4 regions of the Hahella sp. KA22 genome follow, and region 3 is predicted to be linked to each of the others. Evidence: predicted binding sites of a transcription regulator. Region 3 holds the regulator's gene; each other region holds the start of a gene.
What was found. Region 3 encodes sigma-54, which starts transcription at its own class of promoters, with help from an activator protein. Its sites were predicted from a motif close to TGGCACNNNNNTTGCTNT; they were not measured.

Region 1 (7,257 bases), 380 kb from region 3:
CACCAGCGCATCGGCGACCGCTTTGGGGTCCCGTAATGGCGCGCCGCCATTTTCTCCGAATCGACCCAGGTCCGCCGTCAGCTCAGTAATGAAATGGTCAGTTTCCGCTTTGATGGCTGTGCGAAAGCGCAATGAGACGCCGCTTTTCTCCCTTAGCAGTAAGCGAAACAGGTTGGCGTTGGAGTTCAGATACTCGAAAAAAGTATCGATGGAGGTTTCAACCAGTCCCCCTTTCTTGGCGACTCTTTTACGCGCCTGCCGCATTAGTCGGCGCAAGGTGATGCCCGCTTCGTCCACGAGAGCCAGGCCGAGCTCTTCCAGGTCATTGAAATGGCGATAAAAAGAGGTGGGGGCGATGCCGGCTTCCCGCGCGACTTCTCTCAGGCTGAGGCTGGCGAAGTTGCGGTCTGGACCGAGTTGTTGCAGGGCGGCGTTCATTAGCGCCTGACGGGTGCGCTCTTTCTGTTGGGCTCTCGTGGTCAATAGCGAAATCCTGATTGGGCGATCGAGGTGCGCCGCACTCTCCGGTAGGAGTGCGGCTTGTTCAAGGCGGGCTAGTATAACTCGTATTTCAATGGTCGGATGACGGCGTTGAACACATCGACCCACTTTTGTGAGAACTGGCTGCCAGAGCGGCTGTTGATTTCCAGCACAGCCCTGATAAAGGGACGTTTATAGCGGCTGGAGTAGATGCGTGGGTGAGAAATCGCTTCAAACGCGTCCGCAATGGCGATGATCTTGGCTCCTTCGCAAATCTCGCGATCCCGCAGCCCAATAGGGTAGCCCTTGCCGCTGACATGCTCATGGTGCTGATCAATAATGCGACGGGATTCCTGCCACTCCGGCATATTGATCAGCAAGGCGCTGCCTACGCTGGTGTGCTTGTGAATGCTGTGATCTTCTGACTTGGAAAGACTGCTGCTCTTATGCAGGATATCGAGGGGAAGAAAGGACATGCCGATATCATGCACCAGCGCGGCGGCGCTAAGCTGGGCTGGATCGACCGGCTCGCGCGCGTGCCGATTCATCGCCAGGGCAAGTAAGAGCACACGCCGGTTTTTACCCAGCCAAAAACGTGACCGTGCTTCAGCCGGCGTCGCGAGGCTGAGAAAAAACAGCAGGTCGGCGTTGGTATGGACATCGTACTTGCGCCATAGCGCCAGCAGCTCGGAATAAACGTCATTCGCGTTGCGTCCCGCCGTTTGCGCGCTGACCTCCGGGGCGAGCAGCGCCAAAAGCTCCTGCATGGCCTCGTTGCGGCCGTTCGCGACTGTCTTGGGAAGCTGGCAGAGCAGGTCGCTGATCCTGGCGTTCTCCACCATTTGAATATTTTCGAAGCTGCCGTTATCGATGGCGACGGCGCAAACCTGAATGCGCTCCATTGCCAGTAGCAGCAAATCACTGATTTCCGGACGGAAGTTCAATTGCTTGTCAGCAATTCCGGCCATGATGGTGTAAATGCCCTGCATCAATGACCCCAGTTCGATCTCCGCGAACTTTATTTCCTGTGCGATGGCTTCATAGTTTGCACAGAGACGGGCGATCAGTGTGGCGTCGTTGGGCGCGGCTTCCAGCTCTACCAGATTTTTTTCGAAACTTTCACGCAAGTCCGACAGTATGTCTGGCCTGAGAGTGGTTGCATGGAAATAGGGGAGAGGGGATGGTTGGGCCATATCTTATTACCAGCATGGATACAGTCATACTTTGAAGTATAGCCAGAAAAATAGTTATTGCCCGACTTCGCCGCTCGGGCGCCTTAGGCCTCCCGGCGGCGTGTAGGGGGGGGCGAGTGCTTACGCAGTCGCGCGCTGCAGGCGGCTCATCTCGTCGTGACAGCGCTTCAAAGTGGGATAGATATCCTGCAGAGTGGCTTGAACGCCGGGGGCCTTCACTTCCTCGATGGCGTCGCGGACTTTTTCCAGAGTCTTGTCTTCGACTTCCTCCAGCTGCTCGATATACACATGCTCTGAATTATCCTTGATGGCGGCCAGGATTTTGGCGTAGTGCTCACGCAGAATGCCGCCGAGAGTGTGTCCGGTCTCTTTTTCGCCTTTTTCGAAGACAATATAGGGCTGCAGCCGGCCTACTGCGCCTTCGCGAATGGCTGACATGCGTTCGAACACCAAACGCACTGCATTGCTCTTCACCTTGTCTTTGGCTTCGGTATAGAAGTCGATGCCATCGTTAAGCACCTTTACCAGATCTCTCAAGCTGTTTGTTTCTGAATTAGTCATCATTGATCTCCTCAGTATTCCTTGGATCTACTTCTTGCGGGTTGTCCGCGGTTCACTAGTAGTAGAGCAACAGCTGTGCCAGATATGGGTTTATTTGTAATGCTTTGAAATGGCTGGTTTTTTTATGGTGTCTAGCGTTTTGAGGATAATAACGGGAAGTGAGTCGTGTAAATAAGAAAAAAGGAGGGCCGCTTTGTTGTGGCTTTTACAAGTCGGCCTGGGAGTAGAGAGCGCAATAGGCGTCAGAGTGAGCTTTTGGCGGGGAGCACGGCTGTCAGCTCGCCCAGAGAAACCGGCTTCATTAAGTGGTGCTGAAACCCTGCCTCTGAAGAGCGACGTTTATCCTCTGCATAACCGCTTAATGCAATGAGGCGGGCGTCTGCAAGGCCTTGGTCGCGAATTTTTCGAGCCAGACTGTAGCCGTCAGTATCGGGAAGATTCAAATCCAGTACGACCGCAGAAGGCCTTATTCTCTCCGCCATTTCCAGCGCTTCGGCGCCGTTTGCGGCGCAGTGTACGCGCCAGCCCAGGTGCTCCAGCAGGGCCGCGGTGGCGGCGCTCGCGTCCGCATTATCTTCCACCAGCAATAAGGAGGGCGACCTGGTTTGTGTGCTCGGTAGATGGCGCTCAATCAATGTGAATAGCTGATTGACGTTGACCGGCTTGCTCAAATGATCGGTACAGCCGCTGGCCAGACAGCGTTCCCGTTCACCGCGCATGGTGGCGGCGGTTAGCGCCAGGACAGGCGTTTCGTGGCCGCGGCGACGCAGTTCGCGGGTGGCGGAGTGTCCATCCAGCACCGGCATATGCATGTCCATGATCACCAGGTCGATAGGGTTATCCGATTGCGCAGCCTCAGATACAATACGAACCGCCTCCGCGCCATTTTGCGCGTAACTGACTTGCGCCCCGGCGCTTTCCACCAGATGGCCGATCAGGCGACGGATGTCCGGCAAGTCATCGGCGACCAGCAGGTGACCCTGCACTTGATGGGTCCGCGTGGCATGGGGCTCCATCGCATCACCTGCTTCCAGGTCAGGTTGAATACGTTTAACGCCTTCCAGCGGGCCGGGTTTGACGATAGCGGTGAAATCACTGCCTTCTCCAGGTCTGCTGCTCAAGCGGATGTCGCCGCCCAGTCGGTGCGCCAGCTGACGGCTGATGGCCAGTCCCAGTCCCGCGCCTTCGCCACGACGCATGCTGTTGGCGTAAACCTGGGTGAACGGCTGAAAGAGGCGCTTTTGGTCCGGAAGGCTGATGCCGGGGCCGGTATCCAGCACTTTGAACTGGACTTTCTCCTGCTCCTCTTCCTTGACCATCTGTACGCGTACGGTGACTTCCCCTTGTTCGGTGAACTTGATGGCGTTGCCGATCAGGTTCAGCAATATCTGTCGCAGACGAATAGGGTCAGTTTCAATATTTTCCGGCAGTGGCGAGTCGGCGATAAAGCTCAGTTGCAGGTTTTTATCCTGTGCGGACACCGCCATGAGAGAGTAAAGGTCGGCCAGAAATGCCTGCAGGTTGACGCGCACAAACTCCATTTCGAGCTTGCCTGCCTCGATCTTGGAGATGTCCAGAATGTCGTTGAGCAGGCTTAATAAATGCTGCCCATTACGTTGGACGATCTGCAGGTAGGACAGGTTGTCGGGCGCATTGTCCTGCGCGATGAGCAGCTCGGTATAACCCAGAATGGCTGTCAATGGCGTGCGCAACTCATGACTGAGATGGGCCAGGAACTCACTTTTGGAACGGTTTTCCGCTTCCGCTTTCAGTCTTTCCAGCCTCTCCGTTTCCATCTCTCGGCGCGCCAGCGCATAACGGATGGATCTGGCCAAATGGGCGGAGTTGAGATCGGATTTCACCAGATAATCGACGGCGCCTCCACGAAGCGCGTCGGCGTCAAGGCGGCTGTCATCCTGGCCGGTCAGCATGATTATCGGGCCGTGAAAGCCCAGCTTGGGAGCCTCCCGTAATAGCATCAGGCCGTCATCCGGGCCTAAGCGATAGTCCATAAGACAGACATGATGTTCGTCTCTGGCCAGGGCGGCGCGGGCTATTTCCGCGTTGCTGGCCCAATCCAGCTCGAATTGCGAGGGCGCTATCTGCTCCAGGAGATCTTTGGCGATGATATAGTCATCTTCGTCGTCCTCCACCAGTAACAATTTGATGGGTGTGGGGAAGTTGGTCTGGTTCTCCGTCATCAGCGCCCTCCGTGATGATTAATGACCGTGATTGGGCAATTCCACGAATTCGACCCAGTAATGTCCCAGCGCGCGCATAAGGGCGACCAGTCCTTCAAAGGTCACCGGTTTGGTGATGTACGACGCGGCGCCCAGATCATAGCCGCGCAGCATATCCTGCTCCGCTTTTGATGTGGTGAGAATGACGACCGGCGTGCGTCGCAGCGCCGGGTCCGCTTTAATCTCCGCCAGCGCTTCGCGGCCGTCTTTGCGAGGCATGTTCAGGTCCAGCAGTATAATGCCGGGAGTCGGCGAGTTGGCGGGATCTTCAAATTCGCCTTCTCGACGCAGATACTGCATTAATTCAAATCCATCTTTCACAAATCGCAGCTCGTTCAGCACGCGGCTCTCGCGCATGGCTTCCAGTGCGAGCTGTCTATCATCTTCGTCATCATCCGCCATTAAAATGACCAGCGGTCTCTTGGTGTCAGGCATATTGTTCAGGCTCCATTTCAGAAATAGGCGTATGCTGCAGCGGCAGGTTCACAATGAATGTGGCGCCTTCACCGGGGATACTTTCGGCGTTAATGGCGCCGCTATGGCGTTCAACGATGCGACGGCATACTGCTAGCCCTATGCCGGTTCCCTCGTATTCTCCGCGCTGGTGCAGGCGCTGGAAAGGGGTGAATATCCGGTCTTTGAATTTTTCGTCAAAGCCAATTCCGTTATCGGTGAAACGAAGCTCGCACCACTCCGTTTCCTCGCCTCCTTCCAGCAACGAATGTTGATAGCTCTTCACACTGATGGTGATTAGAGGCTTCTGATCAGGAGGAATAAACTTCAATGAGTTGCCAATCAGGTTTTGCATCAGCTGGCGCATTTGCGTGGGGTCCGCGTCCAGGGTCGGTAACGATGAAGCCTTAATTTCGGCGCCGCTTTCATTGATGGGGATTTCCAGGTCATCCAGCACTTCGTCGAGAATCTCGTTCAAATCCACTTGTGTGAATGGCTGCGCTTTGGTGGAAACCCGGGAAAATGAAAGCAGGTCGTTAATCAGGCGCGACATGCGTTCTGCAGCGGATTGCATGCGCCGAATATAATCTGCGCCGCTGTCTTCCAGTTTGTCGGCGTACTTTTGTTGCAGGCGGTCGCCAAACGCACGAATTTTTCTTAGCGGCTCTTGCAGATCATGGGATGCGACGAACGCGAAATCCTGCAACTCCCGATTGCTGCGCTCAAGCTCTTTGGAAAAGTGAGTCAGAACGGCGGTGCGTTCGGAGACTTTTTCCTCCAGCAGGTCATTCTCTGTCCGCAGAATTTCTGTAATGCGGGTGTGCTGGAGAAGATTTCTTTGCAGCAGGTAATAAACGAAGCCGATCAACCCCAGGCTGGCCAGTGTGGCGGCCACCAGGGTGAAGATGGTTTCCCGCTGGTTCAAATAGGACTCGTGGCGTCGTTGCGCCAGCAGCGCATATTCTTCCGCCTCCATTTCCTCCACCAGCTTGCTGATGATGTCCATGAGGCGCTTGCCTTTGTCGGTATTCACGATTTCCGTGGCCGCCGCCACGTCGCTGTTTTTGCGCAGTTGGATCACTTCGCGCATTTCGCTGATCTTGCTTTGGGTGACCTGACGCAGGCGCAGGAAGCGTTCCTGCTGCCCTGGTATTTCCGAGTCAGTCGCCTGCAGCTGATTAAGGTAAATCTCCAGCGAATTCATGGCGTCATGGAAAGGTTCCAGATAGGCCTCGTCGCCGGTGATCAGGTAGCCCCGTTGACCGGTTTCAGCGCCTTGGATGGCCGAGAAGGTGTTCCTGATAATGCCGATCACTTGCAGAGTATGGGAGACGCTGCTCTCAATGCGCACCAACTCGCGCATGGCGCGGTAGGAAGTGAGTCCATTGATGACCAGTAGCAACGCCACGGCGGCGAAGGCGAAACGCCAGCGCCGGCTCAGCAATATTGGACTGTGATCCAGAAGTCTGTTAGGCATTATCCGCATCCGTTGCGCTGGCGTTGACCAAGTCGTTGATGCGCGCGCTACAGCGTTTGCATTCTTCCAGTATGCGCTCCACGCACACCAGGATTTCTTCCTTGTCGCGATTGGTCTGAAGTTGGAGCTTGGCCAGCTCCGCATTCACTGAAATGCTGTTCAACGGATTGCGGAGGTCGTGCGCTAATTTGGCGATATCGGCTTCCTGGGTCATAGGGGCATCCTGTCTCTTTTTTTGGGGAAATGACTTATACGGGCGTTTCCGTGTTTTCATTCTCTCCATAGCTGTTCAGGCGGTTATAGAGGGTTTTCAAGCTGATGCCGAGCATGTCCGCCGCGCGGCGCTTGTCGCCATCCAATTGGGCGAGGGTGAGGGTGATAAGCTCGCGCTCCATCTCCTCTATGGTCTTGCCCACCTGCAGTCCGGGGGAGCCTTGTCGCTCGCGGGCGAAAGGCGAGGCGAGATTGTCCGGCAGGCTCAGTTCGGATTGAGCTGGATCAGTCATAATGAACGCGCGATGAATAGCGTGACGCAGCTCGCGCACATTGCCTGGCCAGTCGTAATCCTGCAGTCGTTTAAGGTTGTTCTCCCCCAGCCCGAAAGCGGAGCCATTCTCTTCGTTCAGCTCCTGCAGGAAGCGTCTGGCCAATAGTGGAATATCTTCCCGGCGCTGCCGCAAAGGCGGAATCTGAATGGGGAATACGGCCAGACGGAAGTAGATGTCCTCACGCAGGCATTCGTCTTCCGCCAGCTGTTGTTGGGTGCGGTTGGTGGCTGAAACCACTCGGCAATCCACAGGAATTTCTTCGGCGCCGCCGACTCGGATGACTTTGTTGGTTTCCAGTACTCTCA
Region 2 (7,257 bases), 130 kb from region 3:
AGAGGAACCCGTTATCAGGCGGATGCCGCTCTGATGGAAGGCGGGTGTCGCGTGGAGACTCGTCACACGTTGCTGGACTTCACCGTTGAAAAACGTTTCCAGACCACGGTGCAGCAAATGCTGTCCCGTCATAGCGATGGCGTCTCCATGCAGGAAACCAAAGATTTCACCGATCAGATGGGCGAAATGAGCGATCTGCATCGGGATTTGCTGGAGAAAAACGCGGAAGCGTCGCAGCCAGCCCCTGAAGCGGCCACTGAACCGTCCAAGGCCGAAGAGGGAGAGGCCGACAAGTTGAAGCAGGCGTCGTCAGAGACCCAGGAAACGCCGGAGGGCGACGATGAGTCTGGTTGAGCGTCTACGCAACTACGAGCGCTTCGTACCGGCTCAGGCGCGTCCTGAGCTGAATGGTCGCCTGACCCGCGTGGTGGGGCTCACGCTGGAGGCGGTCGGCTGTCCGATGACTCTGGGAGAGCGCTGTCTGATCGAAGTGCGCGGCGGTCGCATGGTCGAGGCGGAAGTAGTCGGTTTTTCTGATGAACGAGTCTACCTGATGCCGCTGGCGGCGGTGGAAGGCCTGCAACCCGGCGCCAAAGTGAAGCCGATGTCTGGAGTAGGGCGTATTGGCGTGGGCGCTTGTCTGTTGGGGCGTGTGCTGGACGGCGCCGGCGAGCCCTTGGATGGCCGCGGCCCTTTGCAGGCGGAGCATCATGTTGAACTGTTCGGCGCGCCGATCAATCCTTTGCACCGCGCGCCTATCCGGGAAAAACTCGACGTCGGCATTCGCGCTATCAACTCGCTGTTAACGGTAGGCATTGGTCAGCGCCTGGGACTGTTCGCAGGCAGTGGCGTGGGCAAGAGTATGCTGCTCGGCATGATGACCCGCTTCACGACGGCGGACATCATTGTGGTGGGTCTGGTGGGAGAGCGTGGCCGCGAGGTGAAAGAATTCATTGAAGATATTCTTGGCGAAGAAGGCTTGCGTCGCGCGGTGGTCGTGGCGTCTCCCGCTGACGATTCGCCGTTGATGCGTTTGCGTGCGGCGGTCCTGACGACACGCATCGCCGAGTATTTTCGCGACTTGGGCAAGAACGTGCTGTTGCTGATGGATAGCCTGACGCGCTATGCACAGGCGCAACGGGAAATCGCCCTGGCGGTGGGCGAGCCGCCCGCCACCAAAGGTTATCCCCCTTCAGTGTTCGCCAAACTGCCGCAACTGGTGGAGCGGGCGGGCAACGGCAAGCCCGGCGGCGGCTCCATTACGGCCTTTTACACGGTGCTGACGGAAGGGGACGACCAGCAGGACCCTATCGCCGACGCCGCGCGAGCGATTCTGGACGGCCATATCGTACTGAACCGACGTCTTGCGGAGGAGGGGCATTATCCCGCCATTGATATCGAGGCCTCCATCAGCCGGGTCATGCCTCAGGTGACGACGCCGGACTACTTGCAAAGGGCGCAGCGCTTCAAGCAGTTATACGCCCGCTACCAGCAGACGCGTGACCTGATCAGCGTCGGCGCATACGTTCCCGGCTCCGATAAAGAAACCGATTACGCAATTGAAAGATTTCCCCACATGCGCAAATTTTTACAGCAAAGTCTGCGGGAACGCGCTACGCTGAATGATAGCGCACAAGGGTTGAATCAATTGTTCACCCCGGCTCCGGCGCAAGGCGCTGCGCCCAGAGCCCCGGCGAAACCATAGGGTTACTCCACTTTAGTTCAGGTGCTTTAACGTGGCGGAGAAAAAGAAGTCGCAAAGGTTGTCGTTGGTGCTTGATCTGGCGGAGCGGGACGAGGAAAACGAGCGCAAGAAAATGGGCGAGATTCGACGCAGAGTGGAGCAGGCGGAAGGCAAGCTGGAGCAACTGGTCGCCTATCAGCGTGATTATCAGGATGAATTAAGGGGTACTCAAAACGGCGTACGTTCAGTGCGTCATATCCAAACCTATCATGTCTTCATCAGCAGGCTGGGCTCGGCCATCGAGCAGCAGCAACAGCAGTTATTGCTGTTGAAACAGCAGTTGTCGCAACAAACGGAAGTGTGGCGGGCGGCGTATCAGAAAAAAAATAACATGCAGGACTTTATTGATCGTTGCAAAAAAGAGGAAGCCTATTACGAGGACAAGAAGCAACAGCGCAACCTGGACGATGCTGTCGGTCGACGCGCCTATCACAACAGACATTAAGATACAGTAGAAAAAGTTTTTTGGTTTTAGCGAGTTAGCTGAAACAGGCGGAAAATGTGCCTGAAAGTCAGTTTTTGGCTGCGGATAAATAGCGGCCAAGTGAATGAAAACTGGAAATTTAGTAAAAATCAGCTATTGATGAATTAGTAAGAATATGAGTATTGAAATTCACTGCGTACTATTCGTAATATCCTGAATTTCAAATAAAAAGAACACAGAATGGATCTAACCGATCCTGATGGTTTGATTAGGGGAGCGCCAACAGAAGGAGGCAATATGTCTATAACGACAAGCCGCTCTGACGATAATGCCGAACTGACTATTCGCATTAAAGGGCGATTTGATTTCAGTTCCCACCAGGAATTCAGGGATGCGTACGAAAACCCTGAGGGACCGTTCGAGCAGTACAAGATCGATATGACGGAGACGACGTATCTGGATAGCTCCGCCTTGGGGATGCTGTTGTTATTGCGGGACTATGCAGGCGGCGACAACGCTAAAATCTGCATCACGAACTGCAACAATGATGTCAGGAAGATATTGACGATTTCCAATTTTGAACAACTGTTTGTTATTCAATAAAGCGCCCGCAGTTTTCGGGCGCCTGAAACGGACTTTCCGCCATTTATGCGCCTATCGGGTATTGCTATGAAACAATCCCTGGACTCAGAAATGGCCTCGTCCGTTCTTGGGTCCCAGAAAACGCTAAAAATTCTCATCGCCGACGACAATCAGTCGGATCGCATGATCCTGCAGAATATCGTCAAAAAGCAGGGACATGATACGGCGACGGCGGTGGATGGCGTCGACGCCATCGAGAAATTCTCCGAGTTCCGGCCGGACATCGTCCTGCTGGACGCCTTGATGCCCCGCATGGACGGCTTTGAGGCGGCGCGGAAGATCAAGTTGCTGGCCGGCGAAGACTTGATTCCCATTATTTTTCTCACCTCACTCAGCGACGCGGAATCGCTCGCCAAATGCCTTGAGGCGGGCGGCGACGACTTTCTGTCAAAACCCTATAACCGCATTATCCTGCAAGCCAAGATCAACGCGTTCAACCGCATGCGGATCATGCATAAAACCCTGTTGCGGCAACGGGACCAGATCGCGGAACACAACGACCATATGGTGCGTGAGCAGCAGGTCGCCAAAACCGTGTTCGACAACGTGGCCCATGTGGGCTGCCTCGGCGCCAACAACATCAAGCATTTGCTTTCGCCTCTGGCGGTTTTTAACGGCGACGTGTTGTTAGCCTGTCAGAAACCGTCCGGCGGCATGCATGTGCTGTTGGGAGATTTCACTGGCCATGGCTTGCCTGCAGCGATCGGCGCCATGCCGTTGGCGGAGATTTTCTATGGCATGACCAGCAAAGGTTATGCGCTGGGAGATATCCTCCGGGAAGTGAATCAGAAGCTGCGTAAAATCCTGCCTGTGGGCTTTTTCTGCTGCGCCTGTATGGCGGAGCTGAACTTCGAGCAGGAAGAAATCGAGATCTGGATCGGCGGTTTGCCGGATTGTTATCTGGTGCAGGGCGATCAGTTGCTCAAGGTCGCCTCCAACCGATTGCCCCTTGGCATCCTCAAAGGCGAGGCCTTCGACGCGCGCACCTATCGCTTTGAAATGAAACATGGCGATCGGGTGTATTTGTGGTCGGACGGCATTGTCGAAGCAACCAATGCGAAGGGGGAGATGTTTGGCGAAAAACGTCTGCAGCAGGTTTTTGAGGATAATCTGCAGGAGCCGAACCTGTTTGAAAAAATCCGCCGCTCCGTGGTTGATTTCATGGGGGAGGGTGGTCCCAGCGACGATCTGACGCTGGTGGAGCTGACCATGATGCCGGAGAAGGAGCTGGGGATAGAGAACAACTATCTCACCAATACCGGCCTCAAAGGTCCGCAGCACTGGCGTATGGCGTACGAGCTGTGTAGCGACTCCCTGGCGGTGTTCGACCCGGTGCCGCTGCTGTTGCAGATCGTCATGGAAGTGCCCGGACTGCGCACGCGCAACGGCGAGATGTTCACCATTCTCAGCGAACTCTACACCAATGCTCTGGAGCATGGCGTGCTGGGCCTGCATTCCAAGCTCAAGGCCAGCCCGGACGGATTTGCGGAATACTATCGCCTGCGCGAGGAGCGTATTCGCCAGCTGGATGGTCATTTCGTGAAGGTGGACGTTCGTCATAAAGGCGCGGTCGCCGGAGGCGTATTGACGATTCGAGTGGAAGACAGTGGAAAAGGCTTTGATTATCAGAAACTCGACGGTAAATTACCGGGTCCGACCTGTTATAGTGGTCGTGGCACGGCCCTGCTGCTCTCCATGTGCAGCCGCGTGGAGTACTTCGGTCAGGGCAACATCGTTGAAGTGGATTATGAGTGGCAAGCTTGAATATGAGTTCGAACGATCTGTCTCACCTTGATATGGGCGCCCTGGCGGAACTGCGGGAAGTAATGGAAGACGACTTTCAGATATTGGTGGAGACCTTTATCGGTGATACGGTCGAACGTATGCGCGCCATTCGCGCGACGCTGGACGGCAATGACCCGGACGCATTCAGCCGCGGCTGTCACAGTATCAAAGGCAGCGCCACCAATCTGGGCTTGCCGGCGTTGTCCGAACTGTGCCGGCAAGGAGAGTTGATCGGCAAGTTCAAGCAAATGGAGAAAGCGCGGGAAGTGTTTGACTCCATTGAGCAGGAATTTGAAGTCGTGCAGTCCTTGTTACGGGAACAGGTGTAGCAGGCGCTGCATCGTCCCCGTCGGCGGTGTGGATCGGTTGTCGTCGTAAAAACTCCCGCCTATATTTTTCCTCCTCTCTGTCTTCTCTATAAAGCTTTGATTCCGCTCGGGCGTAACTTGGCCTGATCTGTGCATTTATCCCTCAAAACAATGGTTTTGCCGCTTTCGCGACAGCGATTGCCGCGTTGGCGTTGGTGAGACCCGTTGCATCCGCAGGTAAGTTGTAACTTGGATTTGAGGACAGTAAATGGACAGCTCAGTGGCATTTATTGATATACCCAAAGTCGCGCCGAAATCGACTCCGAGGCCGTCAGGCAATCAGAGGGATGAGGCTAACGCTATGAATGATAAGGAAGATCGCTTCTCTGAGGTGTTGGACCGGGAAGTCGCGGACAAGACGGACAAAGTGGATAAGAAAGACGTCAAAGCGGCAAAAGGCGATGAGAAAAAAGCGCCTGATGACGATAAGACATCGGAGGATGCAGTGGCTGTCGCCCAAGCAGCGCTGACGGATATAGATCAGACTGCGCCGCAGAGCGGAGTGAAATTGCCGTCAGGAGAACAAACCTCAGTGGAAGGCGATGAAGAGTCCATCAAGGCGATGGCCCTGGCTGAATTGACGGGGGATAAAGAGGAAGGGGCGGACCCTACCGGACAAAATGCGCTGACGCCTCTGGCGCGGGCGGTGCATGACGCCGTTGAGGGCGATGAAGAGAAGGTGGGCGAGAAAAAGGGCGGCGAACTGATCAAACTGACTCAGGCGCTTGCCGCAAACGGCAATGGCGGCGAACAGGAAGCTGGCGCCGATGGCGAGACGCTGGACGCCGCGCTGCTGAAGCTGGCGGAGTCACAGAGCGCGGCCAAGCCTAACGCCTTGCATGGAGTCGCCGCCAACATACGAGCGGAATTTAAAGTCGATGCGGCAGCGCCGCCCTATGTCACCACACTGCAGCAACCGGTGCAGGGAGATGACTGGGGCGAGGGCATGGCGCAGAAAGTGGTCTGGTTCGTGGGGCAGAAGATTCAATCCGCCAGCGTACACTTGAATCCGCCGGAGCTGGGTCCCATCGAAATGAAAATTCATGTGCAGAAAGATCAGGCTCATGTGCAGATTCAAAGCCCTCACGCCATCGTCCGCGACATGGCGGAAGGCGCGGCGCACCGGCTCCGAGAATTGCTGGCGGAGCAAGGCCTGCAGTTATCTCAGTTTGACGTCTCCAGTCAGCAGCAACAGGGGGGCGCCAGTGGTGGTCAGGAATCCGGCGGCGCCGATGGCGGACTGTTTGCCGGCGAGGGTGACGAAGACGGCGCAAGCGTGGCGGGAATCGAACAGGCGCTGGCCACGGATCGCATGGTGGATTATTACGTCTGATGGTTTTTCACTGAAAAATCAAAGGAATGAACTACACTTATCGACAAGGAGGCGGCGGCTTCCCCAGTGACCTGTTTATCTGTCGATGGTGGAAACTAAGTTATGGCGAAAGACAATAGTGGAGAAGGCGGCGAGGAGACCGGCAAATCAGGCGGCATGAGCAAGAAGCTGCTCATTATTATCGTACTGATTCTGGTGATCGCCATCGGGGCCAGTGTGGGAGTGACCATGATGCTGCTCAAGTCTTCTCCCGATGAGGGTGGTGGAGATACTCCTGCTGAGGGCGGCGAGCCTGCCGCGCCGGTGAAGGCGGAGGCTATCTATTACGACATGCGTCCGGCGCTGGTGGTTACTTTCGACTACAAAGGCAAACAACGCTTTCTGCAGGCGAGCATTAGTCTGCTGGCGCGCAATCAAGGGGTGCTGGACGGCGTGGAGCTGCACATGCCGGTGATTCGCAATCGCTTGATCAACCTTTACAGCGGCAAGGATTTCGAGGGCGTACAGACGGACCAGGGCCGCCAGGATCTGCTGGCGGAGTCGAAGGAAGTCATCAATACAGCCTTGAAGGAACAGGGCGTGAATGGAGAAATTGAGCAGGTGCTGTTCACCAATTTCGTGTTGCAGTAACCGCGGGCGCGGTGTATCGAATCGCCGCGCTGAAACGCTGTCAGACCTGCAGGCGGGACTTGTTATAGGCCCGTCTCAGGTGATAGAACTAGATGCATAACATTTCCTGTTAGACCCTGGGTCAAGGTGTAGGGCTGTGCAAGATTTATTATCTCAAGACGAAATTGATGCGCTCTTACATGGCGTGGACGATGGCGACGTCGACACCGAGGAGGATGTCGATGCGGCGGGGGTGCGCAGTTACGACCTGACCAGCCAGGACCGCATCGTCCGCGGTCGCATGCCGACGCTGGAGATGATCAACGAACGTTTCGCCCGCTATACCCGCATC
Region 3 (7,257 bases):
GAAACGCGGTGATCAGATTTATCCCCAGCCAGACGGCGCGACTTTTAGCCGTCTTCATGATGGGGGCGAACATATCTTCCTCTTCGTCCAGACCCGCCATACTCAAGATTTCGTGATCGGCGTTTTCACGGATAACGTCAACCACGTCATCGATGGTGATACGGCCTACAAGCTTGCCCTTATCGTTGACGACCGGCGCTGAAACCAAATCGTGGCGTTCGAACAGGGTGGCGACTTCTTTATCGGCAACAGTCGCAGGAATCGGCTCCACATCCGTGCGCATGATCTCACGCACGGTTGAGCTAAGGCTGGACACCAATAGCGTAGTGACAGGGAGTACGCCGATAAAATCATCTTTTCGGTTCACCACCAGCAAGCTGTCGGTCATGTTGGGCAGACTTTTGTGGCTGCGCAAATAGCGAAGCACAACATCGACGGTTATGTCCGGGCGCACGGTGATCATGTCCGTGTTCATCAGACCGCCGGCGGAGTCCTCGGGATAGGCCAGGACTTCTTCCAGACGTTGGCGGTCCTGGGCGTCCATGGTCTCCAGGACTTCCTGGATGACGGCTTCCGGTAATTGCTGTAACAAGTCGGCGAGGTCGTCGACTTCGAAGTCTTCGGCGATCTCGATAACGTCCTGGGCATTCATCTCGCTCAGGAAGTCGGAACGGATTTCATCGCTCAGATACTGAAGAACTTCGCCATCCAGTTCGTCATCGACTAACTGCCAGAGTAACTTCCGCTCATTGGGCGGAGATGATTCCAGCAAGTGGGCGATGTCGCTGGGGGAGAGGCCGCCATTCAGGATGCGCGCGACCTGCTGCAAAGAACCGCTTTCCAGCGCTTCCGCAATGGAGCGCATACGGACCTTGGCAGTGCTTTTTTCGGTCGCTTGAGACATAGACTTACATCCGCGTTTAGGGCGGCCCGCAACGGGCAGCGAGGAATTTGCCGGATAAAATACAGAGACGGGCTCTGCGCCGTTGTGGCGCCAGTATAAGCGAGCCCACTATAAAGTGTAAGTTAAGACGAAAAATAGTCTAAGGAAAATCAGGGAATTGTCTTACTTTATTCAAGCGGTTTGTATTGTTTGGCATGCTTGGAAGGGATGGGGCGAAGCGCCCCTAAAGCGGTAGGGTTACTCACCCTCTCCGAAATAGTCCTCGATCAGAGCCTTGATGGCGTGAAAAGCTTCCTCTTCATCCGGACCTTCTATTTTCAGCGTAAGAAGCGTTCCCTTGCTGGCGGCGAGCATCATGACCGCCATTATACTTTTTCCGTCAACTTCCTGGCCTTCTTTGGCTACTCTGATCTTACTGGCGAATCGGCCGCTGGTGGACACGAATTTGGCCGCCGCTCGGGCGTGCAGGCCAAGCTTATTAATAATAGTGACTTGTTCCTGGATCATGGGGCGCGATGAGTATAAAAGTTTGAAGTTTCCCGAATGTTGGATTCAGGCCGGTTTAATTGTTAAGCGACAGTGGCTTCTTATTGTTAAAACCTTATTGCGCCAGCTCTTTGTGGCGCACTTGGACATTATCATATTTTTTCTTGAAATGCTCTCCCAGGCACTCGCAGATATAGACCGAGCGGTGTTGCCCGCCAGTACAGCCGATGCTGATTGTCATATAGGTGCGATTACTGTTCTGGAAGTGCGGAATCCAGGTCTCAAGAAAGCTGATAATGTGCTGCAGCATCTGTTCCGGTTCCGGATGCTGCTTCAGGAATTCGATGATTTCCTGATCTGTGCCTTTGTAGCCGCGCAGTGCGGTGTCCCAGTAAGGGTTAGGAAGGCAGCGCACGTCAAACACCATGTCGGAATCCGACGGCACGCCATGCTTGAAGCCGAACGACTGGAAGAGCAGGGCCAGTTCCTGGGTTTTGTGCCCGATAACCCTGATCTTCACCTGATCCCTTAGCTGGTAAATGGAGAGATCACTGGTGTCTATATATAGGTTCGCCAGAGTGGCGATCGGCTCCAGCAGCTGTTTCTCTTTGGCGATGGCTTCTTTCAGCGATGTGCTTTTGCTGCTGAGCGGGTGCTTGCGACGCGTTGCATGAAAACGTTTGATCAAGGTGGCGTCATTAGCGTCAAGATAGATGATTTCCACATCAATATTGTGCGCTTGCAGAGTGGCGTAAATCGACGGGAAATCCGATAAATCCCTATAAAGATTTCGGGCGTCTATGCTGACGGCGAGTTGCTGATTCTGGGTCTTTCCCTGGTCCAGCACCTCTTGGGTGAGAGGCGAGAGGAGACCGATAGGCAGGTTATCGATGCAGTAATAGCCCATATCCTCCAGAACATGGAGCGCCGTACTTTTTCCGGAGCCTGAACGACCGCTTACGATAATCAGCTTCATGTCTTCCTCTTTCCATCGAAGCTGGATTATTTCTCCAGCACCCTCCTGAACAGGGTTTCGTCGTTGTCACAGTCGCGCAGGTGTTCGCAGAAGCGACGGTCATTGAATTTCTGGGCCAGCTGGCTCAGTAGGTCCAAGTGTTCGCTGGTGGCCTCTTGAGGCACGATCAGAACGAACAGCAGGTCCACGGGTTCGTTGTCTATGGCGTCAAAAGGGATTTTGTCCTTGAGCGTAAGCAAGGCCCCTATGATGCGGTCGCAGTTCTCCAAGCGGCAATGGGGTATCGCGATACCCTGGCCGATACCAGTGCTGCCGAGTCTTTCACGGCATATCAGGTTGGTAAAAATGGCGTTCTCGTCCAAAAACGGAAAATGTTGCGCAATCAGATTGGCGATATATTCGAGAACGCGCTTCTTACTCGAGCCCGACACCCCACAGCGTGTGAGGGCGGGCGAGATAATTGACTCAATAGTTAGTGTGGTTTGGGCCATGTTCTGTTATCTGGCGGATGCGCCGTGCATCCGATCAACGTGCTTCTCTTTGTGTTTGAGGATCTGGCGGTCTAATTTGTCCACCAGTGCGTCAATTGACGCGTACATATCTTCGTGTTCAGCATTGGCATGCAGGTCAGCGCCGCTTATGTGCATGGTTGCTTCCGCAATCTGACGCTGTTTTTGAATGGAGAGCGTAACTTGGACATTACTGATACTGTCGAAGTGTCGTTCGAGCTTGTCGAACTTGTTGTTAACGTAGTCTTTCAGTGCTTCAGTTAACTCGACTTGATGTCCGGTGATGTTCATTTGCATACTTTGCTCCTAATGCCAATATACGGTGCATTATGAATTTTGCACTTCCATGAAAAATACTAGCACATCCAATTTGTGACTATTTGATTTAAGTCTTATGCCTGCATTCCTCCTTTTAAATTAACCGCTTACGTTCATTGGAAGGCGGAATGGAAAGCGCCTCCCGGTACTTTGCGATCGTGCGACGGGCGACGTTGATGCCCTGTTCGCCAAGCAGCGCAGCAATTTTGCTGTCGCTCAATGGTTTCTTTGGTGATTCCGCCGCGACTAACTTCTTGATAATAGCTCTAATAGCGGTCGAAGAACACTCGCCACCCGTATCTGTGCTGACATGGCTGGAGAAAAAGTACTTCAGCTCAAATACGCCGCGAGGAGTGTGCATGTATTTCTGGGTGGTCACCCGGGAAATCGTTGACTCATGCATCTCCACCGCCTCCGCAATATCGTGCAGCACCAGTGGCTTCATCGCCTCTTCGCCGTACTCAAGGAATCCTTGCTGATGTTCGACGATTTGTGAGGCGACTTTCAACAGAGTTTCATTACGGCTTTGCAAGCTTTTGATAAACCAGCGGGCTTCCTGTAACTGGTCGCGCAAATAAGTGTTATCTGAGCTGTTGTCCGCCCGTCTCACCAGGCCTGCATAGCCAGGGTTGATGCGGATCTTCGGGGCGATTTCAGGGTTCAGTTCCACCAGCCAGCGGCCGTTGGCTTTTTTGACGATAACGTCAGGAACCACGTATTCGGTATTGCTTTCCTGAATGCCTTCGCCTGGCCTTGGGTTCAAGCTTTGAATCAGTTTGAGCACTTCCCGCAGATCGTCTTCTTTTAGACGGCTGCGGCGCATCAACTGGGCGTAGTCACGGTTGCCAAGCAGATTGATATAGTGGCTGACCACCAGCTTGGCCTGTCCAAGCCAGGGGGTGTCTTTAGGCAGTTGGTTCAACTGGCTCAGCAGGCAGTCCTGTAAGTTGCAGGTGGCGACTCCTGGAGGATCGAACTGCTGCACGCGTTTTAAGACGGCGCGTACTTCGTCCAGCTCAATTTCCTCTTCCCCCTCAGTTTGCAGTCCGCCATGAATTTCGTCAGGAGTGAGTGAGAGATAGCCGTCGGTATTGACTGCATCGATTATCGCAACAGCGATCATGCGGTCAATGTCGGACATGGGGGTAAGGTTCAGTTGCCAGAGAAGGTGGTCTTGCAGGGTTTCGCCTTTGCTATTGCGGGATTCGAAGTCGTACTCGTCATCTTCGCCGCCGCTGTAGCTGCTTGATCCGCTCTGGAAGACATCATCCCAGGCGGTATCGACGGGGAGGTCGTTCGGAATAGAATCGGACCAGTTGTCCTCTTCAGCGAATCCTCCTTCATCCATGCCCGACTCTTGCGTTCGCTCCTTGCTGGAGTTATTAGCGAGCATGTCGCTGATCGTATCGTTCTGAACGTGGTTGGGAGATTCGTCTTCTTCAGACACTTCCAGCATGGGGTTGGACTCAAGCGCTTGTTGAATCTCCTGCTGTAAATCCAGTGTTGAAAGCTGCAAAAGTTTTATTGCTTGTTGCAGTTGCGGGGTCATGGTCAGCTGTTGACCCAGCTTTAACTGCAATGAAGTTTTCATAACCATCTGATGCTTACCACCGATTCAGGCACAGATCTTGTGAGTTTTTCATAGTTATTAGGTGCTTTAATCCTAAGCTCTTGAGCCTTGGGGTCCATCTTGGATGGAGGCCGCCGGTTAAACTAAAGTTTGAACTGGTCACCCAGATAGACCTCTCGAACCTTTGGGTTGGCAAGGATATCACTTGGGGCGCCGCTTGCGATAATAAATCCTTCACTGACAATATAGGCGCGTTCACAAATATCCAAGGTCTCGCGCACATTATGGTCTGTAATTAAAACGCCGATGCCGCGCTTTTTGAGATGCTCGATAATCTGCTTGATATCATTGACGGAAATAGGGTCCACCCCGGCGAAAGGTTCGTCCAGTAAAACAAACTTGGGCTCCGTAGCCAGCGCGCGAGCAATTTCCACGCGTCGACGCTCGCCGCCTGAGAGGCTCATGCCCAGGCTTTTACGAATATGGGTGATGTGAAATTCCTGCAGCAGCTCCTCCATCTTAAGCTTACGCTCCTTGCGGCTGAGATCTGCTCTGGTCTCAAGAATGGCGTAGATATTGTCCTCTACTGACAGCTTTCTGAAGACCGATGCTTCCTGCGGCAGATAGCCAATGCCCTTGCGCGCTCTCCCATGCATTGGCAGGCCGGTGATTTCCGTTTCGTCAATAAATACGCTGCCTTTGTCGCTGGGGATCAGTCCTACCACCATATAGAAACAGGTGGTCTTTCCTGCGCCGTTAGGGCCGAGGAGGCCCACGATTTCGCCGCTGCGGATTTCAACGGACACATCTTTTACTACGGGCCGTTTCTTGTAGGCCTTGGCCAGGTTTCTGGCGGTGAGAGTGCTCATTGTTTATTAGATTTGGGCGGATGATAGATAATTTCAACCTGCTCGGTTTGATTGCCCGATGAGGCTCCCTTTGCCGTGACTAAACGCTTGTCTGTGAAATAAATAATTTCTTCGCCTTCCACTGAGCTATTGTCCTGAAGAATGCGCGCATGGTTACGCATAACGACTTTACTCTGGCTGCGGTCATAATCCATGCTTTCTGCGTAAGCGTGGGTTTCAGTTTGTTTTTCTTGGTCAAACTGCACTAAATGAGCGGGTTTGCCGGTCGCCTGGAAGCGGCTGATGCCATTGTCGTCGGTGTATAAAATGACTTTGTCCGCCTCAATGCTGGATTTGCCTTGGGTAATGACGACATTGCCGATATAGGTGTCGATGCCTTTTTGGCCATCTCTCTCCCAACGTCCCGCTTTGATGCGCACTGGTTCGTCACTGCCGTTAAGAAGATCCAAAGCATGGCTAAGCGGGGCGAACATAAGGCTCAATAACAGCGCCGCGGTGAATAGTTTACTTGGGTTGTGCATAAACGCCGGTTACCTGAGAAAGTAATACAATAAGCTTTTTATCAATGTCCGCCTCCATTCCGACAGCGGTTAACTGATTGATATTTGAAGTTATCTTAACGGGTTGATCGGTGCTGATAAAGCGCGACTTGTTGTTGTAGTCGAGCGCTTGCGTTTGCATGAGAATTGGCGCCCCGTCGTTGGAAGCGCCATTTACTTCCACGTCCCCACGCAGTTTCAGGGTGTCCTGCTTGATCAGCAGCTCGCCTTCCAGGGACTCCACATGCCAGCTTTTCTCCCCTTGCTGGAAGATCTCCAGATTGGGGCGCGTGAGTACGCCGGTGTCTGTATCAGGATAGTGCTTCGCCAGCTGGCTTTGCAGGCGGCTGGTGAGTGCGCCCTCTTTGTTGTAGGTGGTGTAAACCGCGTTGATGACAAATGCGTCAGGTTCGTCTTTCAGGAGCGGTTCTTCCTCGAAGAACGGGACGCTGGCTTCGTCCTGATAGGCGACCAGATAAATAACCAAAAGCGCCGCCAAAGCCGCGTAGAGCCATTTGCTGTATTGTCTGAACAGTTCTGTCATGAAGTTATAGGTAGGCTTCCAAGGAGGTGTGGAGCAGGCCTTTTGCCGCCAGAATCATATCGCATACCTCTCTGACCGCGCCTTTGCCGCCCTGGGTTGCGGTGCAGTAAGTGGCGTGCTGACGGACAAACCAGTGACCGTTCGGCACGGTAACGCCAAATCCGCAGCTGCGAATGGCCGCCAGATCGGGCAGGTCGTCGCCGACATAGGCGCATTCATCCAACTCTAAACCAAGCTTGCTACGAATCTCATTGAGCCCGACAAGCTTGTCTTCGCGGCCTTGCAGTAACTCTAAAATGCCCAGGTCGCCAGCTCTTTTGGCGACCATGGCTGACTTACGACCAGTAATAATGGCGACGGTTACTCCCGCTTTTTGCAATTGCTTGACGCCAAGACCGTCGAGTATGGAGAAGGGTTTGAATTGCTCTCCAGATTCGCCGAAGTAAAGAGTCCCGTCTGTCAGAACGCCGTCTACGTCCAGCGCTAAGAGCTTAATCGGTTGCAAAGCTCGCATTTGTTGTTCGGTCAAAGTTGGCGACATT
Region 4 (7,257 bases), 2.3 Mb from region 3:
CCTTACATTTCAGCTAGTGAACGGCCCATCCTGGATGAGCATCAACGCTAACACCGGCAAAGTTACGGGATCTCCCAGCGCAGATGACCTGGGCATGGCGAAAGGCATTGTCATTCGCGTATCTGACGGGGAAAAAAGCGCCGATTTGAAGTTTGATCTGGAAATCGCCTTCAATCCCGTGGAACAGGCCATTCGTACAGGCGACGCACTGGTCGTCGAAAACAGCCGCGATCTCGCATCCGCCGCGTTGCGCACGATTGAAGCCAACCGCACCCGCTACAATCAAGCCCGCATTGATCTGTTCCAGCTGAATACCGATGGAACCGCCAAAGGCGATAGCCTCACCGCCATTGATTGGGACCCTACTCACGACGCCGCGCAGATAAGCGCCATGTTTGGCGAAAACGAAGCCATTCTGATATCCAATGCGGCCAATGAAGGCAAAACGGTTTATAACCGCGGCTTTGGCGTTATCGGCGAAGATGATGCGCGCTATATGGTCCTTGGCGGTAACCCCATGCGCGAACGCGGCAGCGCCAATGAGCAAATGCACCAATTTATGCAAAACGCGATCGTCTGGCTGACTGGTAGAAATAATTTCGACGCACAACCGCTTAAGCTGGTCATGGCGCAAATGGATGAAAGCTACTGGTTTCATGACGCCACCGGCGTGCGCAAGTGGCTGGACCAGCGCTATGGCGAAAACGTCAGCTACAACGCGCAGGGAGATTGCGATGGTTCCAAACTGGCGGACTGCCTCAATACAAATCCGGACTTGCTGATCATTTCCCAAAAAAGCGATGAAGCGGATGTTGACGCCATCACTGCGACGGTAGCCGCCGCCATGGCGAAAGGGACGCCAGTGCTGTATCTGCACTGGGACGGCAATTTGACCAGCTTGGGAGGCAAACTTTTCACGCTGTTTAACGTGTCCTACCAGGAAGACAACTACTGGAAAAGGCTCTATCTAAGCGGTTATGACTCCATCGACGACATGGGCAAGATCCCGGAGAGCGTCACACACGTTAAAACCATGCTGACTCACTTTGAAAACGAGGATTACGCTTTCGACTGGTCCGCCTGTGATGGCGAGAACTGCTCCGCCGTCAGCGGCCTGAATGCCGGTTTCTTCGAAGGCGCAGACGAAGTGCGCAGCATCATGTCCAACCTGGACAAGAGTAAGATGGATATCTTCGCCAACGAAGGTAAGCGCTATCAAAAGTTGCTCGCGTTATTGGGCGACCACTACCGCGCCAGCGCCACCTATCCTATGGACAAGATTACGACGGAAGATAATGCGTTCCTGAAATCGCTGTACGCGGACTACTCGGTCTACAACTACCGCGCGCTGAATCCCGCACAAAAGGATATGGGCAATTTCAGCCGCAGCAACTTCGATCATGTCTCAACCGTCACCAAGACCATAGACATGGAAAGCAAACGCTATTTCCGCGCCGCCGGCGTTTACGCTTTGCCTGGACACACGGTCAAGGTGACTCGCCTGGACAGCGCCGACGTGGCCACCTCTATCTTTGTCAACACACAGCGTTCCGGGGCCACCCATCAGTTTGAGAAGAACGGCTATACCCGTCCGAAATTCCTGCAGACGCCGAAGTTCAGTATAAAATCCGGCGAGAGCATTACCTTCACCTCCGCTTACGGAGGCCCGGTGCAGATTGAGTTTGGCGGCAACGGCAAGAACGTTTCTTTCCGATTCGAGAATGTGGGCGAACATCCCTTCTGGAACGGCGAAGAAGACAACGCCAGCTTTGAACAGGCCTTGGCTCAGGGCGACTACGATTGGGCGGAACTCGTCACGCCAGGCTTCGAAGTCCACTCCAAGCTGGATAAAATGCGTAAGTCCATGCAGGACGAAAACTGGAAAACCGGCGCGGCTCTGGCGGCGGGAACCATGCGCTACATCCATAACTTCCCGCACATCCTGGCTGGCTTCAAAGGACCCGGCATTGACGTAGTGGCGGAAATACATGACTTCGCGGCGGCGCACAGCCTGGAAATCGAGCATATCGATATCGTTAAGCACATGAACGCGGATCAGGCCACCTGTGGTTATGGCTGCTCAGGCAACCCATATGACGCCTATTGGGAATTCAGTCCGATTGGACACGGCGACATTCACGAATTAGGGCATGGCCTGGAGCGCGGCCGTTTCCGCTTTAACGGCTGGGATGGACATGCAAGCACTAACCCTTACTCCTACTACTCGAAGTCGCATTACTACATTGATACCGGCAAAAATCCGGACTGCCAGTCTTTGCCTTTCGAAAGTATGTTCAATGTGCTGCGCGACTCCGTCAGTGAATCCAACCCACAGGCCTACGTGCAAAGCAAAAAATTAACCGGCTGGTCCAACGGCGCTGGAATCACGGTGCAAATGATGATGACCGCTCAGGGCGAAGGCAAATTGAATGACGGCTGGAATTTGCTGCCCAGACTGCACATTCTCGATCGCAACTTCAATTCGGCGTTAGCCAGCGAGGAAGCCTGGTCAGCGGCGAAAGCTAATCTTGGCTTCTCTCAATACAGTCTGGATGAAGCAAAAAGCATCAACAGCAATGACTGGATGACGGTGGCGGTCTCCTACGCTACAGGCCTGGATTTCCGTGATTACCTGTCCATGTGGGCGTTGCCGTTTAGCGCCAAGGCCTCAGCCCAGGTTGCCTCCTTCAGTCTGCCTGTGGCCCCGCGTAAGTACTATGCGTCTGGCGGCGACAAGTTCTGCTATGGCCTGGATAAACCAAGCATTCTCGTAGACGGCGTGCAAACCTGGCCAAGCCTGTAAAACTTTACTCGTCTTCCTCAGCGAAGATCAGGTAATCAATAAAGCGGCGCTATGCGCCGCTTTTCATTTCAGATGCGCCTACGCAAGTGTCCGATAAAGCACACAACCGTCAGAAAATTTACAAGGTTAAGTTTAAGAAACTGGCTTTTTCTGTCAGGTTACACTGACATGTAAAAGCGCCAACGCTCTCTGCGTGTAACTTTTTAATCCTTTATTTTCAATAATATAAAAAGACTTCGTTAAGTAATTTCATATGTCTGCTTTCCCAGACTCCTCCCTTCGTATGTCAGTAAATTTTACGGATTAGGCAATACGGACTACTTAATGACAGGCTGTCACATTGAAAAATAAGGTTAATTGGGTTTTGGCACAACCAATGCGTGAGAAAGCGGTGATGTACCCAGACCTACTTACCCCAATTAGAAAAAAAGGAGTTGGTTATGACCTCAAGAATAAAGCACGCCCTTACAGCGCTGTCTTTGAGCGTAGCCGCAGTCAGCGCACATGCCGTTACTATCAACGACGGATATAACGGGGCCGGCCTCTCATACAACGCCGACGTTTTTGGCGATCCCAATGTCTACCAAGTCGACCGTATGGAAGTTACCTACGACAGCGACAACCTCTATGTATCCGTATTCACAAACTTTTTCGAAGGCGCGGACTCATACGGGCACAAGTATGGGGATCTCTTTATAAGCGTCGATGGCTGGAGTCCTTTCGGTAACGCAGCAGATCGCTACAAAGACGATGACATCACCAACGGTGAAAAGTGGGAATTCGCTCTGGACACCTCCACTGGCGATCTTTACAGCCTGTCCATGGTTGATTACATGGATCAACTAGTCAGCTCCGGTACCAGCAGCAGCGTTCGAAAAAACCAGGAAGTCGCAGTTAACACCAGCAAAGCCACTTTAGTGGCGGGTGAGACTTCAAGTGCAGATTTAAGCGGCGTCAGCACAACAGTTGGAACCATGGGCGTATTGTCATTCACGTTAACGCTGGCTGACCTCGGCATCACAGACCTGAGTTCTTCCACAGCACTAGGTCTACGTTGGGCCGCCACTTGCGCTAATGATGTTATTGAAGGCGGATTGAGCGTTCCAGAACCAGGCACACTGGCGATGCTGGGATTGGGGCTTGTTAGCTTAAGCCTTTCCCGCCGTAAAAAAGCCTGATTTCTGCAGATTAATACAATAAGTCGATAAGAACAGGGTGACAGGTGTAAGGCGCAGCGGAGAGTGTAGAGTTTTTTTACACTCTTGTTACACCCCTCCCGACTACAACCGAACAGGGACGTTTTACTTACTCCGTGACAAACTCCGACACCAGCGCCAGCGTGTCGTTCTCTCTACCGATGAAAATCGTCGCTTTCCACAGCATACGTCCGGTAATACACACGGGCAGGTATCCCTCCCCTTGAAATGATCCGTCCGCCATCCGCGTTAGTTTGGTCTGATTAAGCCCCATGTACATATCGGCGCCCTCAAAGTCGACTCGGACCCGCTCCGCCTCTATGCCTTGTAATTGAAGGTGAATAGGAAATGCCCGCGCGGGATGAATCGGCTCATCGCCAAATGAAAAGCGCACATTGCCTACATCGACTGGAAGGCTGCACTGACCTTGCTCAGTCGCGCATTCAGTGACTTGTATAAAACGGATATTCTTGAATTGGTCGATATCGAGAGCGCCGGAACTGGGAAGCCATTGCCGCACCAGACCTAACGACGCCAGAAGCAACACCAGGGCGAGCAATGCTGCGCCCCTCACCCAATAACGCTTGAACTGCAACGTCAAAACCTCATTCGCGCTGATGATGGGAAGGATATGGCCGCGCAGTGTGCCTTTCGGATCAGAAATTGTCCAGCGACAATTTGACGCATAACTCCGCGTTAACGCTACATTTTCTCAGTGTGCGCACTGTGTTAGGCTTGGACTCCGATTGAGTCTCCTGATTGATAGCCGCCTGAACCCCGTAACCGCACCTGAAATCTCTCAATGATGATGAAAAAAAGCCTGATCCAAGCCCTTCTCGCCACCACCCTGATGTCCTCGCCAATGCTTGTCTCTGCGCAGAATGAAAGCGCGCAGACGGTTGAAGCCAACAACGCCTGGATTCGTTTTACACCGGGAACCATTCCCATGGCGGGCTATTTCACGCTCAACAATCCATCCGACCAGACGGTCACTATTACCAGCGCGGAGAGCGTGGACTTCGGCCATGTCATGATGCATCAGACAGTGAATGACGACGGTCAGATGAGTATGCAACACATGGGAGAAGGCCTTGCCGTGACGGCAGGAAGCCAAATCTCGTTCGCTCCCGGCGGCATGCATCTGATGTTGATGCAGCGTCAGCGCCCGCTGAATCCCGGCGACCATGTCAACGTCACCCTGAATCTTGCCGATGGCGGCGCGGTTTCCGTGGAATTCGAGGTCAAACCTATTTCCTACGAAGGCCCCTGACACAATCCTGTTCCCCCGCCTTTCGTTCAAGCGTATAGGCGTATCCTTGTCTACACTGGATAGGAATGCGAACAAGGGAGTTGGACATGCAGCGCCTCGCCATATGGGTTTTCGCCCTTGCCCTGCCCGGCTGTGCGGGACAAGGATACTCCAATACACACCGCCCCCATGTGGATATGGCGGTGCATCCCGCCTGGTATGACGGCGAGCGCATTTACTACATCACCACAGACGTCTCTGATCGGGATATGGCGGAGATGATGCAGGCCAATTACGCTCCCCGCTTGAGAGACGCAATTCCAGATTACCCTAAGCCGCCTCAGGTCCGCACCGTACTGGAAAGGGTCTACCGGGTCCGTAATGTCGACCAGCCCAGTATATTTCCCTCCGCGCCAAAGCCCTTAGGCTCGCAAAGCGTCAACATACAATACAGTCCATTGTGGCTGATGTATGAAGTCGTCTGGAAAACGGGCGTCGCTCCTGTAGAGCTTAAATCCGAGGAACAGATTTTCGTGGCGGAGAGTCAGGGAAAGCTGGAGATACATCGCACCGACATTGTGGTGAACTGCCCTGTGGTGCGTTATCAGGGTAAGCGCATTGACCGCTATGAATGGTGATCCGTTTATTCCAGCATGCCCGCCTGCGACTTCAACGCATCCATGTCCAGGATCTGTATTTCACCATAGGACGTGGCGATAAGCCCTTTCTGCTCCAGCTCCTTAAGTATCTGGTTAACCGTTTGTCTGGACACCCCCAGCATCATGCCCAATTGCTCCTGCTGAATGTGTATCACGCGTCGCGCCTGCCCGCTGAAGTCGCCATAACCTTCCGCCATCACCACCAGCCTGCGCGCTAATCGCAGAGGCGCCGGCAGCAGGGTGGCGTCTTCCACCGCGCGAAACGCCAGGCGCAGTTTGAAGCAAAGCAGCACGCCGAAGTCCCGCCAGAAATGCGGCTTCGCCGCCAGCAGAGATTCCAGTCCTTTTTGCGACAAATGCAACAAGGTTGTCGGGGTTTCCGCCAAGGCGCTGTGAGTACGGTCCAGTCTGTCAAACAGGGCGATTTCTCCGAACCAGTTGGGAGGCTCCACAAACGCCAGAATCGCCTCTTTGCCATTTTCATTGACGCCAGTGACTCTTAACGACCCTTTCACCACAGCGTAAATACCGGCGGGCTTGTCGCCGCGTCGAAACAGAAATTCCCCCGATCGAAGCGTCTTAATTTGCGCCAGATTCAGCAGGTCGGTCTTTAAATCTTCTGGAATAGCGCGAAACCAGGCTCCGCGGTTTAGCAGGTCGTAATACTCGTGGGTGGACGGCTTGTCAGGCATGGCGCAGCGCTTATTATTGTGGGGTGATGGCAATGAAATTTTGCGCGATTCAGGCACAGATCTTACAAAACTTCGATATCAATTGCGCGCTTATCGTTGGAAAGTCCGCCGCAAAGGGCCGGTAATCAGGAAAGGAGTGGTAACAAGAGAAAAAGACCGCGCCGCAGGAGGGTCCAGGCGGCGCGGTGTGAAGGCTGGACTTATTCCCCGCCGAACACGGAGGTCCAATAATGCGGATAACTGGCCGAGGACGTGCTCACTTTCTTCGCGCCCATTTCGGTGTACTCCGCTCCCATGATATTGGAGCAATGACCCGGGCTCTTCAGCCACCCAGCCATAACTTGCTGTGTAGACTCATAACCCGCTGCGATGTTCTCGCCTACGCGCCAGGAGTTATAGCCTTCCGCGCGAGTGCGATCGCCAACCTGCGAACCATCAGAACCGGTATGGCTGAAGAAGTTGTTGTTCACCATATCTTCAGTGTGCTTGGTCGCCGCGGCGCCCAGCTTACAGTTCCATACCAGAGGCTCTGCCGCCGGGAAGTAGGCTGAACCACAGTTACGGCCCTCGCTACGCGCTTTATTGTGCGCTTCCAGCAGGGCTTTTTGCGATTCAGTCAACTCGCAATCATCTGGATTAGTAGGGTCTGTGGGATCTG

Region 1: a site for sigma-54 is predicted at 2,298-2,315, ahead of EUZ85_RS10775 (PA2169 family four-helix-bundle protein). Genes of this name have one in related genera too.
Region 2: a site for sigma-54 is predicted at 5,043-5,060, ahead of EUZ85_RS09670 (flagellar hook-length control protein FliK). Genes of this name have one in related genera too.
Region 4: a site for sigma-54 is predicted at 3,169-3,186, ahead of EUZ85_RS19105 (PEP-CTERM sorting domain-containing protein). Genes of this name have one in related genera too.

The regions. Positions count from the first base shown of each region.
Region 1 covers NZ_CP035490.1:2,403,019-2,410,275, forward strand. Annotated here, with positions in the region: gene fabR (HTH-type transcriptional repressor FabR) at 1-483, opposite strand, end outside; gene EUZ85_RS10770 (HD-GYP domain-containing protein) at 555-1,673, opposite strand; gene EUZ85_RS10775 (PA2169 family four-helix-bundle protein) at 1,794-2,234, opposite strand; gene EUZ85_RS10780 (response regulator) at 2,477-4,435, opposite strand; gene EUZ85_RS10785 (response regulator) at 4,454-4,909, opposite strand; gene EUZ85_RS10790 (CHASE3 domain-containing protein) at 4,902-6,404, opposite strand; gene EUZ85_RS10795 (histidine kinase dimerization/phospho-acceptor domain-containing protein) at 6,397-6,618, opposite strand; gene EUZ85_RS10800 (sigma-54 dependent transcriptional regulator) at 6,653-7,257, opposite strand, start outside.
Region 2 covers NZ_CP035490.1:2,147,027-2,154,283, forward strand. Annotated here, with positions in the region: gene EUZ85_RS09640 (flagellar assembly protein FliH) at 1-354, shown strand, start outside; gene fliI (flagellar protein export ATPase FliI) at 341-1,705, shown strand; gene fliJ (flagellar export protein FliJ) at 1,737-2,189, shown strand; gene EUZ85_RS09655 (STAS domain-containing protein) at 2,466-2,771, shown strand; gene EUZ85_RS09660 (SpoIIE family protein phosphatase) at 2,838-4,574, shown strand; gene EUZ85_RS09665 (Hpt domain-containing protein) at 4,577-4,924, shown strand; gene EUZ85_RS09670 (flagellar hook-length control protein FliK) at 5,265-6,296, shown strand; gene fliL (flagellar basal body-associated protein FliL) at 6,399-6,926, shown strand; gene fliM (flagellar motor switch protein FliM) at 7,063-7,257, shown strand, end outside.
Region 3 covers NZ_CP035490.1:2,020,239-2,027,495, forward strand. Annotated here, with positions in the region: gene mgtE (magnesium transporter) at 1-904, opposite strand, end outside; gene EUZ85_RS09025 (HPr family phosphocarrier protein) at 1,142-1,411, opposite strand; gene rapZ (RNase adapter RapZ) at 1,506-2,366, opposite strand; gene ptsN (PTS IIA-like nitrogen regulatory protein PtsN) at 2,393-2,857, opposite strand; gene hpf (ribosome hibernation-promoting factor, HPF/YfiA family) at 2,864-3,172, opposite strand; gene EUZ85_RS09045 (RNA polymerase factor sigma-54) at 3,288-4,784, opposite strand; gene lptB (LPS export ABC transporter ATP-binding protein) at 4,907-5,632, opposite strand; gene lptA (lipopolysaccharide transport periplasmic protein LptA) at 5,629-6,153, opposite strand; gene lptC (LPS export ABC transporter periplasmic protein LptC) at 6,137-6,715, opposite strand; gene EUZ85_RS09065 (HAD family hydrolase) at 6,720-7,256, opposite strand; gene EUZ85_RS09070 (SIS domain-containing protein) at 7,256-7,257, opposite strand, start outside.
Region 4 covers NZ_CP035490.1:4,325,038-4,332,294, forward strand. Annotated here, with positions in the region: gene EUZ85_RS19100 (ImpA family metalloprotease) at 1-2,803, shown strand, start outside; gene EUZ85_RS19105 (PEP-CTERM sorting domain-containing protein) at 3,244-3,981, shown strand; gene EUZ85_RS19110 (hypothetical protein) at 4,109-4,594, opposite strand; gene EUZ85_RS19115 (copper chaperone PCu(A)C) at 4,802-5,269, shown strand; gene EUZ85_RS19120 (hypothetical protein) at 5,356-5,886, shown strand; gene EUZ85_RS19125 (Crp/Fnr family transcriptional regulator) at 5,892-6,599, opposite strand; gene EUZ85_RS19130 (CAP domain-containing protein) at 6,800-7,219, opposite strand.